2 regions of the Rothia sp. 27098_8_29 genome follow, and region 2 is predicted to be linked to the other one. Evidence: predicted binding sites of a transcription regulator. Region 2 holds the regulator's gene; the other holds the start of a gene.

Region 1 (8,367 bases), on a different contig from region 2:
CAGAATCGTCAAGAAACCAATAATCGCACTCGGAGTGATCTCAAATCCGAACGCGGCGTACAGGCCAACCGTCACCACCACGGTGAAGAACAGGCCCGCAATAGACGCCAGCGACATCTTCCAGGTACGGAAGTAGAACGCCATACCAATCAGCGCAAGCACCACAAACGCGACCAAACCCCAGAACGCCTGACGGGTCACGTCCGCGCCCCAGGTCGGGCCCACAAACGAGGAGGTCACGTCATTCTCAGAGACGCCGTAACCCTCCTGTAGAGCCGCCTTCACCTGCAGAGTCTCATCATCGCTGAGCTTGCTCATCTGGGCACGAATCGTACCCGGCGCAATATTGGTCACGCGAACATCCGAAGCGTCCTTCGCCTTCTCGTGAATAATGCGCTCACCCGTAGCAGTATCAACGTGCGCGGTCTTCGAGACCACGAACTCCGAACCGCCACGGAAATCAATACCCAGATTGAAGCCGCCACCAACAGCCGGAATCAGAACCGAAACCGCCATCAGCACAGCCGCAAGCAGCAGCCACAGGCGGCGCTTACCTACGAAGGGGTACGAGCGGGCACCCGAATGCAGGTCATTACCGAAGCGGGCAAAAGCATTAGGTTTCACATCGGTAGCCATGCTTAGCTCTCCTTCTTCTCATCAGAAGCAGACTCGTCAGCCTCAGCGGCAGCACGCTCTGCACGGCGACGCTCAGCAATGCTCAGCTGCTTCTCCTCCGGGCTGCGGAGGCGACCGGCACCACGGTACAGCGGCGTAGCGCCCAGCGACTCAGGCGACAAGCCCGAGTGGCGGTGGCCCTCACCAAAGTAGCGGGTATTCGATAGCAGAGTCAGCATCGGGTGGGTGAACAGGTACACGACCACAAGGTCAGCAATCGCAGTCAAACCAAGGGTGAACGCGAAGCCCTTCACCGAACCGACCGACACCACGTACAGCACCACAGCAGCCAGCAGGTTCACAGCCTTCGACGCCAGGATAGTGCGGGATGCACGCTGCCAACCGTGGTTCACCGCCGACGGGATTGTGCGGCCCGCACGGATCTCATCACGGATACGCTCGAAGTAGACGATGAACGAGTCAGCCGTAGCACCAATCGCCACAATCAGACCCGCCACACCAGCCAGGGACAGGCGGTAGTTCAACGCCCAACCCAGCAGCGCAATCGCCTCATACGAAATGATGCCTGCAACAATCAGCGACATCATCGTGACAAAGCCCAGCAGACGGTACTGGAACAGCGAGTACACGAACACCAGCAGCAGACCAATCAGGCCGGTCAGCAGACCTACACGCAGCTGCTCCGAACCCAGGGTCGCAGAAATCTGCTGCTCCGACTGGATCGTGAAGCTAATCGGCAGGGCACCGTACTTGAGCTGATCGGCGAGAGCCTTCGCCTCCTGCTCAGTGAAGTTACCGGTAATCTGCGGCTTACCATCAGAAATCACTGCCTGCGACACCGGGGAGGACAGCACCTTGCCGTCCAGCAGAATCGCGAAGCGGGCACGCGGATCGTTTGCGTTCTGTGCACGAATCGCGTTCAGGCGAGAAGTAATGTTCTGGAACTTCTCACGAGCAGCATCGTTGAACTGAATGTTCACAGCCCAACGGCCCGTAGTCACGCCCTGACCGGTCGTCTCCTGCGAGTGGCTTGCGGTAGAAATATCGCTACCGCTCAGCTCCACAGGACCCAGAATGTACTTCTCCTGACCGTCAGTGGAACACGCCACCATCGGCTTAGTCGGGTCAGCACTATCGGCATCCTCATTACGTGCCGCGGTGCAGTCCTTCGCCTCATACTGCTTGTACAGGTCCGCAGTAATCCAGTTACGGTCAGAGCCGTCAGTCGGTTCCGCAGACGGCTTGGGCAGCTTATCGTCCGCAGTGCGGGCATCCTCAGCCACCGCAGTACCGGCACCAGACAGCAGCACCGGGCGGAACGTCATATTTGCAGACGCCTGAATCAGCTGACGAGTCTCAGCGCTAATCGTTCCGGGAACCGAAACAACCACGTTATTACCCGAGCCGAAGGAGGTGGTAACCTCCGCCTCCGAAACGCCGGCACCATCAACGCGCTGACGAATAATCTCAACCGCCTGGTTCAACTGCTCCTGGGAGACGTTCTCATCCGAAGAGCCATTGACCTTCGGAGAAAGAATCATCTGAGTACCACCCGAAAGGTCCAGGGCGAGCTTCGGTGCCCAAGAACCTCCCGCGTAGGTGGTGCCGAAAATACCGGCAGCCATAACAACCATGAGCAGGACCATCGAGAGGAGCGCCCCTCGCGCGGCTGCAAGCGGTGAACGCTTAGCCATAATGTTCCTTCTTCGTGTGAATAGTATTGAGTGTTCTACAGATTCCGTAACGCGAAAACCCGACGCCGCTCACTGGGCGCCGGGCTCATACGCTCTGAATTACTTAGCAGTATCAGAAGAGGTATCGGAAGCGGGAGCTTCGGATGCGGTAGCCTCGTACGCGTCCTCGGTCAGGGGCGCTGCGGGGGCTTCATCCTCAACAAGGTTCAGGATCGCGTTCATGGACGCAGTAATCACAACGCCCTCTGCAATCTGAAGCTGCAGCTTGTTGTTCTCAAAGTCAGTGCTGACAACGGTGCCGTAGACGCCGGAAGCAGTCATCACCTGATCACCGGGAACGAGCGCACGTCGCATTGCCTGCAGCGCCTCCACCTGCTTACGCTGACGCTTCTGGGCGGAGAACATCATCCATGCCAGCAGCGCCATCATGGCGATCATAATCAGGAGGTTAAAATCCATGGTCTCACTTTCACATCCGCACCCGTGCCGCTCACCGCGAGGGTTGAGCGTACCAGAAGGTGTGGAATCGTAGATACAGTACGTATCCATCCTACGCGAGAGCATGAGCTTTAGTGACCCGAACCAGCGTTTTTGTGAGGTTAACCTGAGTTTTGGACTCTCTCGGCGTAATTTTATGTCGCTGGTAAAGACCGGCAGAGCCCAATGGAACCCGACAGCGCCTGCAGAACCGGTAGAAGAGTGCCGCCCCTGCAGAAGAGCTTGCCGCGTCTGCAGAAAAGCTACCGGGGCACAGAGAAGCCCGCAGGAGGCGGATACCTCCCACGGGCTACTACAGTGTTATCAGCTGGTGCGGGGCTAAAGCTGATACGGATTTAGATCTGAATCTCCGGGGCCTCCAAGCCGAGGTGCTCCCACGCCGCGGGCAGAGCCACACGACCGCGCGGGGTGCGACCAATCAGGCCCTCACGCACCAGGTACGGTTCGGCAACCGTCTCCACGGTCTCCGTCTCTTCACCCACCGCAATGGCGAGGGTGGACAGACCCACCGGGCCGCCGCCGAACTTGTGAATCAGCGCCTCCAGCACGGCGCGGTCCAGGCGGTCCAGGCCGCGCGAATCTACCTCGTACATGTCCAGCGCGGTTGCGGCATCGGTCGCATTGATGCGGTCCACGCCGTTCACCAACGCCCAGTCACGCACACGACGCAGCAGGCGGTTCGCAATACGCGGCGTGCCGCGGGAACGACCGGCAATCTCCGTGAAACCCTCGGAGGTAATCTGCATATCCATCAGACCAGCGCTACGGCGCAGCACCAGCTCCAGCTCCTCCACCGAGTAGAACTCCAGGTGACCGGTAAAGCCGAAGCGGTCACGCAGAGGGCCGGGCAGCAGACCCGCACGGGTCGTCGCACCCACGAGGGTGAACTGCGGCAGCTCCAGCGGAATGGAAGTCGCACCCGCACCCTTACCGACCACAATGTCCACACGGAAATCTTCCATCGCCATGTAGAGCATTTCCTCAGCCGGGCGGCTCATACGGTGAATCTCATCCAGGAACAAAACCTCACCGGGAGTCAGCGAAGACAGAATCGCCGCCAAATCACCCGAATGCTGAATCGCCGGGCCGGAGGTAATGCGCAGCGGCGCCTCCATCTCTGCCGCAATAATCATCGCGAGAGTGGTCTTACCCAGACCGGGAGGACCCGAAAGCAGCACGTGGTCGGCACTACGGCCACGCATCTTCGAAGCCTCCAGCACCAGGGACAGCTGCTGACGCACACGGCGCTGACCCACAAAGTCATCCAGGGACTTAGGGCGCAGTGCCGCCTCAATCATCTTCTCTTCAGGCTCTTCTTCCATCGCCACCAGGCGCTGGGCGGGAGCTGAAGACGCCTGGGTGCCGGGCACCTGACCGGGAAAATACCCGCCGGAAACCAGGGACGCCGCGGGCTGCGGCTCATAGGGATTCTGGCTCATAGAATTCTTCTTTCACAAAAGTTTGAGTGGGATACATCGAACAGGGCGCACCGTTTAGTGGCGGCCCACCGTGTTCTGAGTACCCAAGGAGGCGAGCACACCGCGCAGAGCCACACCCACCGGCTCAGTCTCTGCGGCAGGGTTGTGCTGCACGTAAGCGTCAATAGCGGCGGAAGCGTCCTTCTCACTCCAGCCCAAGGAGGTGAGAGCGTCAAGCACCTGCGGCTTCCAGACAATGCCCTGACTCAGCGGCAACTCATCAGTCTGGCCATCGCTGAGAATCAGCTTGCCGGCAAGCTCCAGCACAATACGGCGGGCACCCTTCGGACCGATACCGGGAACCTTCGTGAACGCCTTATCGTCACCGGTCGCCACGGCGCGCTCCACCTCAGCGGCAGTGTGAACACTCAACACCGCCAGAGCAATACGCGGACCAATACCGGAAACCGAAAGCATCATATCGAACACTTCACGCTCGGCAGGCTCCGAAAAACCGTACAGAGTCATCGACTCTTCACGCACAATCATGGTGGTCAGCACGGTAGCTTCCTCACCAGTGCGCAGCTTGGAGAGAGTACGCGCAGTAGCGTACACGAGCATGCCGAAACCGTTCACGTTAATCACCGCATGATCAAGGCCCACCTGAGCCACACGACCGGTCAGGGATGCAATCATTTCTCTCCACCTTTCAACACCGCGCCCACAGATTGAGGCTCGCGGCAGTGTGAGGGCACCGGGAACTCCGGCACCCACAGAACGCACTCCCCCAGTTCAACGGGGAGACACTATAAGTATATTAGAATATTTCTTCTGAAATCAAGCATATATTCGAACTTCTTAGCGAATACATGCGAGCCAACAGGAGACGGCACACAAGCCCACGAATGCGCCTCTAGCGGCGAGCACGCGCCTCCGCCTCCATCCAGGCACGCTGCGCCGGAGTCAACGACCCGCCACGGCGAGCCTGCGCCGGGCGTGAACCCTGGTGAGTCTGCGTCTGGGCCGCCATGTTGATACCCGAACCAATACCGCCGCCACGCCAGCCGTGACAGATCGCAATCGCCAGGGCATCGGCAGCATCGGCGGGCTTCGGCATGGAATCCAGCCCCAAAATGCGGGTCACCATACGACCCACGGACGCCTTATCGGCGCGGCCGCTACCGGTCACCGCTGCCTTCACCTCCGAGGGGGTATGGAAGAACACCGGCACGCCGCGCATTGCCGCAGCAGAAATCACCGCGCCTGAAGCGTGTGCCGTACCAATCACCGTGTTCACCTGCTCCTGAGCGAAGATACGCTCAATCGCCAGGGCATCCGGCTTGTAGGTGTCGAGCCAGTGGGAGGCGGCGTTGAAAATCCAGAGAATACGCTGGTCCAGGGACTCCGCCGGGATCGTGCCGGCAACACCCACGTTCACGAAGTGCGCCTTACGGTCGGCGGTCATATCGAGCATGGAGAAGCCGCAGCGGGTCAGACCCGGGTCAACACCCATGATGCGGGTTGCACCCGGCACACGCTCCACGGCGGCGGCGGTACGGTTCTCGCGCATGCTATCGCGTGCGGCAGGTTGAGCGGCGGCCATCATCTCCCCTTTCGACAAACTCCCTATAGAATCTCTAGATTCTAGCCCTTCAGAATCCTAGCACCCGGCACCGGAGCATGCCACGAGCACTGTCATAACGAGCACGCGGTCACCGCGTAAACAGTCACCGTGCGCCCCGCGAAAAGTACCCAGCACATCCCCAAAAAAGCCCCAGACGCTAAGAAGCCACTCCCCCAACCAGCCACCCTACGGCGGCTCGGTTAAAGGAGCGGCTTCTTCAAGCATCAGATATCAGAATCCGAGTGATTACTCAGCTTCCAGCTCTGCCATAACCTCGTCAGAGACGTTAGCGTTCGAGTAGACGTTCTGAACGTCGTCGAGCTCTTCAATAGCGTCTGCCAGCTTCATGAACTTCTTAGCGCCCTCAGCGTCCAGGTCAACCTGCATGGTCGGGCGGAAGACCGGGTCGTCGTTGTTGTACTCCAGGCCAGCCTCGTCCAGTGCCTTACGGATCTCAGGCAGGTCGGTCGCTGCGGACACAACGGTGAAGATATCGCCCTCGTCCAGAACCTCTTCAGCACCTGCATCCAGAACAGCCATCAGAACGTCGTCCTCGGTCAGACCGTCAGTCTTGGTGACCTCAGCAACGCCCTTACGCTCGAAGAGGAACGCAACCGAACCCTGGTCAGCCATGGTGCCGCCGTTACGGGTCACAGCCAGGCGAACCTCAGACGCTGCACGGTTACGGTTATCGGTCAGACACTCAATGTACAGAGCGGTACCCTGCGGGCCGCGTGCTTCGTACATGATTTCGGTGTAGTCAATGGTCTCACCGGTCAGGCCAGCGCCACGCTTGATTGCGCGGTCAATGTTGTCGTTAGGAACGGAGTTCTTCTTCGCCTTCGACACAGCCAGGTCAAGAGCGGGGTTACCAGCAATATCAGCGCCACCCATACGTGCCGCAACTTCAATAGCCTTAATGAACTTCGCGAAAGCCTTCGCGCGCTTAGCGTCGATAGCAGCCTTCTTGTGCTTAGTAGTCGCCCATTTAGAGTGACCGGACATTCGTATCTCCCTTAGTCAAAACCTCCGTGCGGGCACGGCGAAACGTCCCACGCACCGTACTGTACTCACATAACTATACCGTAGCGGAGGCGCACACCACCTCAGAAAGTGCACGCCACCGCCAGGAATAGGCTAGCGGGGGCGAGACGCAGCCGAAACGCGTGCCTTCTCCACCAGCGAGTCGTCAATCGTGTTCGGCGTGAACTCGCCAAACTTACGCTTTGCCGCCTGCTCGATCAGGTAGTCCGAAATCTTCGGGTTCTTCGGCAGCAGCGAACCGTGCAGGTAGGTGCCAATCACGTTGTGCACGCGCGCACCCTCGTACGCATCGGTCACGTTGTTGCCCTCACCCTTGGTGACGGTAGCCAGCGGGGTGCAGCCGGGGCCCAGGTAGGTCAGGCCCGAGTGGTTTTCAAAACCAATCACGGTGCCGAACTCCTCAGACTCCTCAACAATGTTGCCGATCAGGCGGTCATCGCCGCCGACCGTGTGCGCAACAAAAATGCCGATACCCTTCAGCACCTCACCCTCACGGGTGCGGAATTCCTTACCGAACAGCTGGTACAGACCACAAATGACGAGCATCGGCACACCAGCCTCAGCCAGCGAGCGCAACGTGTCACCGTTCGCGTGCAGGTCATCCTGAATCACGGACTGACCCGAGTCCTGACCGCCGCCACCCAGAATAATGTCAACATCTTCCGGGAAAGGCTGACCGGGGTTGTGGTCCAGAATCTGCACGTCAAAGCCGTGCGCCTGCGCGCGACGAGCCAACGCCAGAGTGTTGCCCCAGTCGCCGTAAATGTTCATGTCGAGCGGGTACAGCTGCAGAATACGCAGAGTCTTACCGTTATTGGGGCCGGAGGCGGGGGTGCCCTCAAAAGTGTGAGTTGCCGTCATTAGGAAACCCTCTCAACGTCAGTGATCTTTGCGAGCTCTTCACGCAGAGCCAGCATTGCGGTGTAGGTGCAGAAAATACGCATGGGCGCGTTACCGCTGGAGGCGATGAAGCCCTTGAGCGCATCGGCAAGGTTCTCGTTGACCTTGTCAACCTTCACGCCGTCATGCTCCAGGCGCAGCGCCATATCCCAGGCACGCACACCCGAAACCATCTGCACGCCGGTCTTCTGCAAGCTGTCGAAGTCAACATCCCACAGCCAGGACACGTCACGGCCGTCAGCGTACTGGTCGTTAATCGTGATCATGGTGGCGTAGTCGTCAGCGTTCGCGCTCGCCAGGGACAGGCGGAAACCGCTCGGGTTCTTCACGAGTAGCAGCTGCAGCGGGCGGCCGTTCACGTTCAGGGTCTCACCGCGACCGAAGGCGGGGGTAATCTTCGCCAGCTCCGCAATGAGCTTATCTTCGTTGAGCTTCTCCCCCATGACGGCGCGGGTCAGCGCCATAGCTCCAGCCGCGTTGAAGATGTTGTAAATGCCGTAGAGGTTGATCTCGCCGACTCGCTCCACACCCGCCAGGTCGAACGTAGCGGAGG
Region 2 (8,367 bases):
AGAACCTACCGGGCAGAACTGCACCGCCGTCAGCGGACCGTTCTCAACCGCCGCGATATAGGCGGGCTCGGTGACAGTCCAAGTCACCGCCGGAGGGGCAATATATTCAATGCTCTGATCAAAAGCCCACTCAAAAACGCCGTGCTCAGATTTGAAGTGAGCCTCGCCCTCAAGATCCTTGAGCAGCGCACTATCGGCGGACGGGCGCAAAGTAGCAACACCGGGAGTTACCTCGCGGGTAGAAAGCTCCACGCCCTCGCCGGGCCACTCCCCCATGCCCTGCACCTGAACCTGCCCCATCTGCGGATGCTCCACCGTAATAGAGTCAAAGAGGCAGCTCAGTGCCGCACCGGCAACCAGCACCGGACGACCGCCGGCAACACGGCGGCCAATCACGCGCTCAGCGTCCTTAGCTTTCAGATCTTCATATGCCTCAAGAGAGCTCGCACCGCCGGTAACCACCATACCGTCAGCCTCACGCAGCTGATCAGGCACAGCAGTCACGATGACCTCCGCCCCCGCATCCTGAAGAAGCTTCACCAGGGCGCCACGAGTTCCGGGTTCACCCAAAACGGCAACCACAGGACGAGCGCTCTGCATGGTTTCAGTTTTGACGGGTGTGGATTCAGCGGGGACAGGCATCGATGCGCTCCTATTTCATAGGCTCAAGAATTCGGTTCAAGCGCTCTAGCTTGAGAGATAGAGGGCTCGGAGTCAAGACATCAGCCTCACGCAGAAGCCAACCACATACGGGTCCGTACTTAGCGCTGAGTCTGAGGAATTTCCAGACGCTGACCGGCATCAACAGAGGTGCTGGTCAACGAGTTCAACTCCATAATACGAACCACAGTATCACGGGTGTCACCCTGCGGATTCACCGCCTGAGCAATATCCCACAGGGTCTCTCCGTGCTTGACCACAACGACGGTTCGAGTCACCGAAGCGTTCTCCACAGAAGCAGAAGCCGCCGGGCCAAAGAAGCTAATAGCACCGAGCACAATCAGCGCCGCCAAGGTCAGCAGAGGCAGACCCTTCAGGAAACCGCGCACAGTGCCAAGACGACGAATAGAAGCGGGAACCGCGCGCAGAAGCTCGCCGCCCTTAGCCAGAAGAGCACTCTTCGCGCCAGGCGCCTGAGCCGCAGAAGATGTCTGAGCAGAAACGGCGGGGGTAGAAACGGCGGGAGCGTGGGCGGGCTGAGCCACCTGCGCAGGACGGGGTGCATGAGCCGCACGAGAAGAGCGAACAGACGGCGAAGACACAGGCACACGAGAACGCCCCTGCGCAGTGCGGGCAGGCGCGGTGCGGGCGGGGTGAAGTACCACCAAACCTGCCGGAAGGTGTGCAGAAGTGCCACGAGAAGCAATAGGTGCTGCAGTAGTCATTGTGGTTCCTTTCTCTCAGCTCGCCCCGGGGTTACCCCGCGGGTCTAGCAATGCCGAGCGATACCCGCTCGGAGGTCCTAGTTGAGTGATAACTATGGAGTGGTGATTGTTAGGCGATAACTATTGGGTAGCTATTCTCTAGTTAGGTCAGAGCGTCGGATGCACCGGGCTGCGCCGGGTTGCACCGGGTTGTCCCGGCTCCCCATCCCCTGCGCTCTCTCTTCACCAGATGCTCCCTAGAGCATCCGAGGTAGAACATGCGAAGAGAGAGGCAGAGGATTCGAATACATTCGAACACTCATTCACTCTCCTCCCCCGAAAGACTCCGGGTCGAATCTTCGAATATTTTTCGAACATCCACCCGTAAATCCTGAATTTCAGGAGAGATTCAAGAGTATATACGAACTCTTGTTCTAAAGTCTAGCAGAGATGTACTAAAAATTTCTTCGAGTTTCGAAGAAAAAATCTAGAATATTTGTTTGAGTTTTTCGGTGTAGTGTTCTACACTGGTGTCAAGAGACGTTCCACACGCTCCTGATGAGTCCTACTCACAGCAGGTTTCTGTACCCGCTACAGCTTGGTTCTGTATCGAATGCAGGTGCTACTGACTGAGTTTTACAGGGCGGAGACGCATACTCGTTGCCTTGCGTATCGCTCCGGTATCGCTCCGGCACGGATAGAATTCCTCCACCCCCTGACGAGATAAGACCCATTTCGGCAGAACCAAAAAATTTTTAGGACACCATCGGAAAACGTGTGAAGCACCCATCCGTGCCCCGACCCGAATACAAAGGCCGGAGTACAGACCGAAGGAAAAGAAATGGCAACAGCACCCCGTCCGGCGCTGACCGCGCGCCAGCAGAAGATTCTTGACGCGATCCGCACCGAGATTGAACAAAAGGGTTACCCGCCGTCCATGCGCCAGATTGGTGACATGGTGGGTCTTGCGTCCCTGTCCTCGGTCACCCACCAGCTCGGTCGCCTCGAGACCATGGGCTACATTCGCCGTGACCCCAAGCTCCCCCGCGCCATTGAGGTGCTGGATGAGAACGGCGTCGGCATCCACGGTAGCGCTTCCTCTTCCCTGCCCGAGCTGCCGAACTTCGAAGTCGGCGATGAAGACCTCGTACCCGTTCCCCTGGTTGGACGAATTGCAGCGGGCGGTCCCATTACTGCTGAGCAGTCCGTGGAGGATGTGCTCGCCCTGCCCCGTCAGCTGGTCGGTAACGGCAAGCTGTTCATGCTCAAGGTCAAGGGCGATTCCATGATTGACGCCGCAATCTGCGACGGCGACTGGGTGGTTGTCCGCGAGCAGCACACCGCAGACAATGGCGATATTGTTGCTGCGCTACTTGACGACGAGGCAACTGTGAAGGTGTTCCGTCAGGTCGACGGCCATACCTGGCTCATGCCGCGCAACTCCAACTACGAGCCGATTATGGGCGACCGCGCAACCGTCATGGGTAAGGTCGTCTCCGTGCTGCGTAGTCTCTAAAAGATGCAGTCTCTAGAGACATAACCGCTAGGCTTTTAGCTCTATATAAAAATCACCCCGGTGACACGTGAATGTTCACGTGTCACCAGGGTGATTTCTATATTTCCAAAGCGGAAGGTGCGGTGCAGCCAGGAATGGAATCCACCCGAGCTAACGCTCAATACTCGCCGAAAGACGAGCCAGCGCGCCAATTACGGCTGCCTTATTCTGGGTCGACCACATCGGCGGCATAGCCTTCATCAAGAAACCGCCGTAACGCTTGGTTGCTACACGAGAATCCAGCACAGCCACCACGCCGCGGTCAGACACCGAACGGATTAGGCGACCGGCGCCCTGCGCCATACGAATCGCCGCGTGGTGAGCAGAAACCGCCATAAAGCCGTTACCGCGGTGACGGTTCACTGCCTCCGTACGAGCCTGCGCAATCGGGTCATCCGGGCGGGGGAACGGGATGCGGTCCATCACCACCAGGCGGCAAGAGTCACCGGGAACGTCCACGCCCTGCCACAGGCTCATCGTGCCGAACAGGCACGAATCGACGTCCTCGCTGAACTCTTCCACCAGAGCCTTGAGCGAAGACTCGCCCTGCAGAAGAATGTTCAGGTCGCTGTGCTCACGCATGTATTCGGCGGCACGCTCGGCGGCACGCTTCGAGGAGAACAGGCCCAGGGCACCGCCTTCCGACGCCTCGCACAGCTCACGCAGACGCTCCAGCTGACCTTCATGCACACCGAATCCCGGAGGTTTCAAATCCCCGGCGACGTACATGATGCCCTGCTTGCGGTAGTCGAAAGGCGAACCTACGTCGATGCTCGTCCAGCGCGGCGCGCCCTCACCCTGCAGTCCCAGGGCACCGGCGGCAACGTCAAAAGAGTCACCCACTGTCAGGGTCGCACTCGTCAGAATCACGGTGCGGTCAGCGAACAGACCGTCACGTAGCTGCAAACCGACGCTCAAGGGGGCGATGTTCAGGGTCGCCGGGTCGGTATCGGAAGCAGCCACATAGCGGCCGTTCTCCCAACCACCCTGACGAGAAATCCACAGCACGTCCTGCTCGCCCGAAGCCTCCAGGATGCGGCTACTCATATCGTGTACCTCAGAGACACGCGAGCGCGCCATCTGCAGGCCGGCGTCAACGTCCTGACCGTCCGGTTTGGTATCGGACAGGGCGGTGCGGGCGGCATCATTGACCGCAGAAATAGCAGTCAAAAGGCGACCGTCCAGGCCCTTCAGCAGGCCTTCGGCAAGACCCTCGAACGCGGTCTCCAAGGTGCCGGCAGCCATTTCCAGTGCGCCGGAATCAGCCTTCGAATGCTTCTTTACGCTACGCGCCGCACGGCGAACCATCGCAACCGTCAAAGAACCAGACACGGCACCGGTCACGCGGTCCACCAGCTCATGAGCCTCATCAATAATGACCGTCTCATGTTCGGGCAGAACCTTCATGCCCTCGAAAGCGTTAATCGCCAGCAGGGCGTGGTTCGTGATGACGATATCAGCTTCAGCGGCACGGCTACGCGCCATCTCGCTAAAGCACTCTTCCACCAGCGGGCAGCGGCGGCCCAGACACTCGGCGGCGCTCACCGATACCTGAGCCCATGCGCGGTCAGAGACGCCGGGCTTCAGCTCGTCACGGTCGCCGGTCTCCGTGCGGTCGGCCCACTCGCGCAGGCGCACCACTTCCTCACCCACGCGGGAGGTCGAAGAAGGCATGTCAAAGAGAGCATCCGGCTCGTCTTCCGGGTAGCCGCCCTCCAGCTTGTGCAGGCAGAGGTAGTTATTGCGGCCCTTGAGCAGAGCCACCTGCGCCTGCGATTCAGGGCGCGGCTCCAGCGCTTGTAGAAGACGCGGAATATCGCGGTTCACGATCTGCGCCTGCAGGGCAAGGGTCGCCGTCGCAACCACAATCGGCTGGTCCGACTCCCCCACCCGCGCCAGGGCAGGAACCAGGTAGCCCAGGGACTTACCGGTACCGGTACCCGCCTGGACCAGCAGGTGACGCTGCAGTTCAAGAGCCTGCGCCACATGCGCCGCCATGGTGCGCTGACCGGCACGATTCTGACCGCCAGTGGCGGCAACCGCCTCATCCAGCAGGGTCAGGGCGTCCTTCGCACCGGGCAGGGTCTCAAGCTCCTGCCCGGTAAATCGGGTGCCGTCGGTTGCCGGTTCGGGTGCAGTTCCCGGGGCGTTTTTAGGCGCGTTGATGCTCTCGGTCACGCTCATCCGCCCTTAGAGAGCCTCAGAGGTAGAGGGCTGCTCGGAAACAGATGCGGTCGCTTCAGCCAGGGCGTGTGCCTCCGCAAGTTCCTCTTCCAGAACCTCCAGCAGGTCGCCCTCCAGCACATACTCGGACAGTTCGGAGGCGACATCCTCACGAACCAGCGCCACCACGAAGGTGCCGTCCGATACGAAATCGGTGCTCTTAATTTCGGCGTCCCACTCGTGCAGGCGCGAAATAATCTCACCGTGCGAGTACGGAATCAGCAGCTTCACCTCAATGGAGGGGCGCGGAATGGTGTCCGCAATCTTCTGCTTCAGCTCCTCAATACCCTCACCGGTACGCGCCGAAACAATCACGTGCTCCGGCTCGCGCTGGCGCATACGCTCCAGCACGAACGGGTCGGCGGCATCCGCCTTATTCAGCACAATGATCTCGGGGATATGGCGGGCGTCGACCTCCGCGATGACCTCGCGGACAGCACGAATCTGCCCCTCCGGGTCCGGGTGCGAAGCATCCACCACGTGCAGGATAACGTCAGCGTCAGCGACCTCTTCCAGGGTGGAGCGGAACGCCTCCACCAGCTGGGTCGGCAGCGAACGCACGAAACCCACCGTGTCAGAGAGGGTGTAGCCGATACCGTCCGGAGTCTGAGCCTTACGGACGGTCGGGTCCAGGGTCGCAAACAGCGCGTTCTCCACGAGCACGCCGGCGTCGGTCAGGCGGTTCAGCAGGGAGGACTTACCCGCGTTCGTGTACCCGGCGATAGCCACCGAAGGCACGCGGTTACGGCGACGGTTCAGACGCTTCGTCTCACGCGCCGGCGCCATCGCAGCAATCTCACGCTTAAGCTTCGCCATGCGAGCGCGCAGGCGGCGGCGGTCCATCTCAATCTTGGTTTCACCGGGACCACGCGAACCGATACCCTCACCGGCTGCGGCGCGGCCACCCGCCTGACGGGACAGGGAGGCACCCCAACCACGCAGACGCGGCAGCATGTACTCCAGCTGAGCCAGCTCAACCTGCGCCTTACCCTCGCGGGACTTAGCGTGCTGAGCGAAAATGTCGAGAATCAGGGCGGTGCGGTCAATGACCTTGACCTTCACGATATCTTCGAGGGCACGACGCTGCGAGGGAGCCAGTTCGGAGTCGACAATGACGGTGTCGGCGCCGGTCGCCTCGACAATGTCCTTGAGTTCCAGCGCCTTACCGGAGCCGAGGAAGGTGCCGGGGTCCGGCTTGAGGCGGCGCTGAACCAGGCCGTCCAGAACCTCGGAACCTGCGGTTTCAGCCAGTGCCGCGAGCTCACGCAGGGAGTTCTCTGCGTCCTCTACGGTGCCTTCAGTCCACAGGCCAGCCAGCACCACGCGCTCCAGGCGCAGCTGGCGGTACTCGACCTCGGTGACGTCTTCAAGTTCGGTGGAGAGGTTCGCGATACGGCGCAGTGCGCGGCGCTCAGCGAGATCTTCCTGGTCACCGTCATATTCGGAGTGCTCGCGCTGAACGTCAGAAATTTCGCGCGCACGAGTATCCAGCACACGGCGGCTATTGTTGCCGTGGGTGCTGGAAGAATTATCGCTGTGATGCGCGGTACCGGCGGCGTCATACGTCGTGACAGAGGCGGCCGCCTGGGAGCGGCCCAGAACGCGGTCTACGGTGCGGCGTAGCTGCTCATCGCTGGGCAGCTTTTCGGTATCAGATACGGGGGTGTTCTTAGAATTCATACGACTCTAATTCTACCGCCGTTGCCCGCATCGGGTAGGGGGTTCGGTCGCCTGTGCGCTCAGGGCGTGCAAGCTGCTGACCTGCCCCGTGCATTCTCTGCCCGTGTGCGGCGGGTTCTTGCCCTACCGGTACACTGGATAGCATGAGCGAGCAGCATTATTTCTCTGAAACCCCCGAGACCGAGTTCAAGCCCCGCCCCGTGCAGGTGGAGCTTGCCGGCCGCAAGGTCACCGTCACCACAGCTAACGGCATTTTCAGCCCCTCCGGCATTGATAAGGGCACCGCTATTTTGCTGCAGGAAGCACCCGACCCGCAGGGCGAACGCATGCTCGACATCGGCTGTGGGTGGGGACCCATCACCCTGACTTTGGCGATGCTCGCCCCGCAGGCGCAGGTGCACGCGGTGGATGTGAACTCCCGCTCCATTAGCCTGACCGAACGCAACGCCGCCGCTCTCGGCCTGTCCAACGTCACCGTGGGAACCCCCGAATCGGTTGACCCCGAACTGCGTTTTGACACCATCTGGTCGAACCCGCCGATTCGCGTGGGCAAGGAGGTTCTGCACGAGATCCTGCTGACCTGGCTGCCTCGCCTGGCGCCCGGTGGTAACGCCTACTTGGTGGTTCAGAAGAACCTGGGCTCCGATTCTTTGCAGAAGTGGATGGACGCGCAGCTTGAGGAGCTGCACCCCGGCGAATTTGAAGTGTCGCGCTATGCGACCTCGAAGGGTTTCCGTATTCTGCAGGTGCACCGCTACGAGGACTAAAACCTCTAGCGCTAACTGCTTAAAACATAAAAGCGGCGGGTGTTTTCTGAATGTGTTGTCAGAAAACACCCGCCGCTTTTGTCTATAAAATCTCTGGTCTAGGACTGCTCGCTACCGCAGCAGACTATCGCAGCACGACGGTCGAAACCATCTGCGCCGGACCAGCCAGAACAACATGCTCCAGGTCGTCCGGACCCAGCACGAAAGTCACCGCGAGGGTACCGCCGGGCACATGCACCAGCCACTCATCCGGTGCTTCCTCGCCGCCCCAGAAACGGGTCGCCGCAGCCGCCGCACACGCGCCGGTACCGCACGACAGAGTCTCGCCCACGCCGCGTTCGTGCACACGCATACGGATAGCGCCCACATGCGCGCCGCTCTCAACGTCCAGGTCGACCGGCACCACAAACTCAACGTTCGTGCCGTTGACCGGGGCGGGGTTCACCTGAGGCAGGCTGTGCAGGTCCAGGCCGTCCAGCTTACCGTCGGAGCCGAGCATCACCACGGTGTGCGGGTTACCCATCGAAATGGACAGGCCAGCACGCGGAGTCTTCAGACCGCGAGCAGACACCAGGCAGTCCTCGCCACCCTCGCGGGCAGCCTCACCGTGAATGAAGCTCCACGGACCCATATCAATCGCGTAACCCTCTTCGGTGCGCGCCACAGTCTTCACGCCGGCACGGGTACCGATCTTGACGGTCTCGCCCACCTCAAGCTCAATCAGGCCCTCAGTGCGCAGGTACTCCACGAACGCGCGCACACCGTTGCCGCACATTTC

What was found. Region 2 encodes LexA, which represses DNA repair genes until DNA is damaged. Its sites were predicted from a motif close to TCGAACANNTGTTCGA; they were not measured.
Region 1: ruvA (Holliday junction branch migration protein RuvA) is a predicted target of LexA. The motif match lies at 5,084-5,099, and genes of this name have one in related genera.

What each region holds. Positions count from the first base shown of each region.
Region 1 is NZ_JAPWAI010000001.1:764,394-772,760, reverse strand. It holds gene secF (protein translocase subunit SecF) at 1-636, opposite strand, end outside; gene secD (protein translocase subunit SecD) at 639-2,330, opposite strand; gene yajC (preprotein translocase subunit YajC) at 2,430-2,789, opposite strand; gene ruvB (Holliday junction branch migration DNA helicase RuvB) at 3,164-4,150, opposite strand; gene ruvA (Holliday junction branch migration protein RuvA) at 4,322-4,942, opposite strand; gene ruvC (crossover junction endodeoxyribonuclease RuvC) at 5,160-5,816, opposite strand; gene O3649_RS02995 (YebC/PmpR family DNA-binding transcriptional regulator) at 6,117-6,875, opposite strand; gene O3649_RS02990 (type 1 glutamine amidotransferase) at 7,008-7,775, opposite strand; gene O3649_RS02985 (Mur ligase family protein) at 7,775-8,367, opposite strand, start outside.
Region 2 is NZ_JAPWAI010000004.1:20,333-28,699, forward strand. It holds gene O3649_RS06765 (hypothetical protein) at 1-642, opposite strand, end outside; gene O3649_RS06770 (LysM peptidoglycan-binding domain-containing protein) at 762-1,385, opposite strand; gene lexA (transcriptional repressor LexA) at 2,206-2,880, shown strand; gene O3649_RS06780 (ATP-dependent DNA helicase) at 3,031-5,103, opposite strand; gene hflX (GTPase HflX) at 5,110-6,822, opposite strand; gene O3649_RS06790 (class I SAM-dependent methyltransferase) at 6,966-7,589, shown strand; gene dapF (diaminopimelate epimerase) at 7,714-8,367, opposite strand, start outside.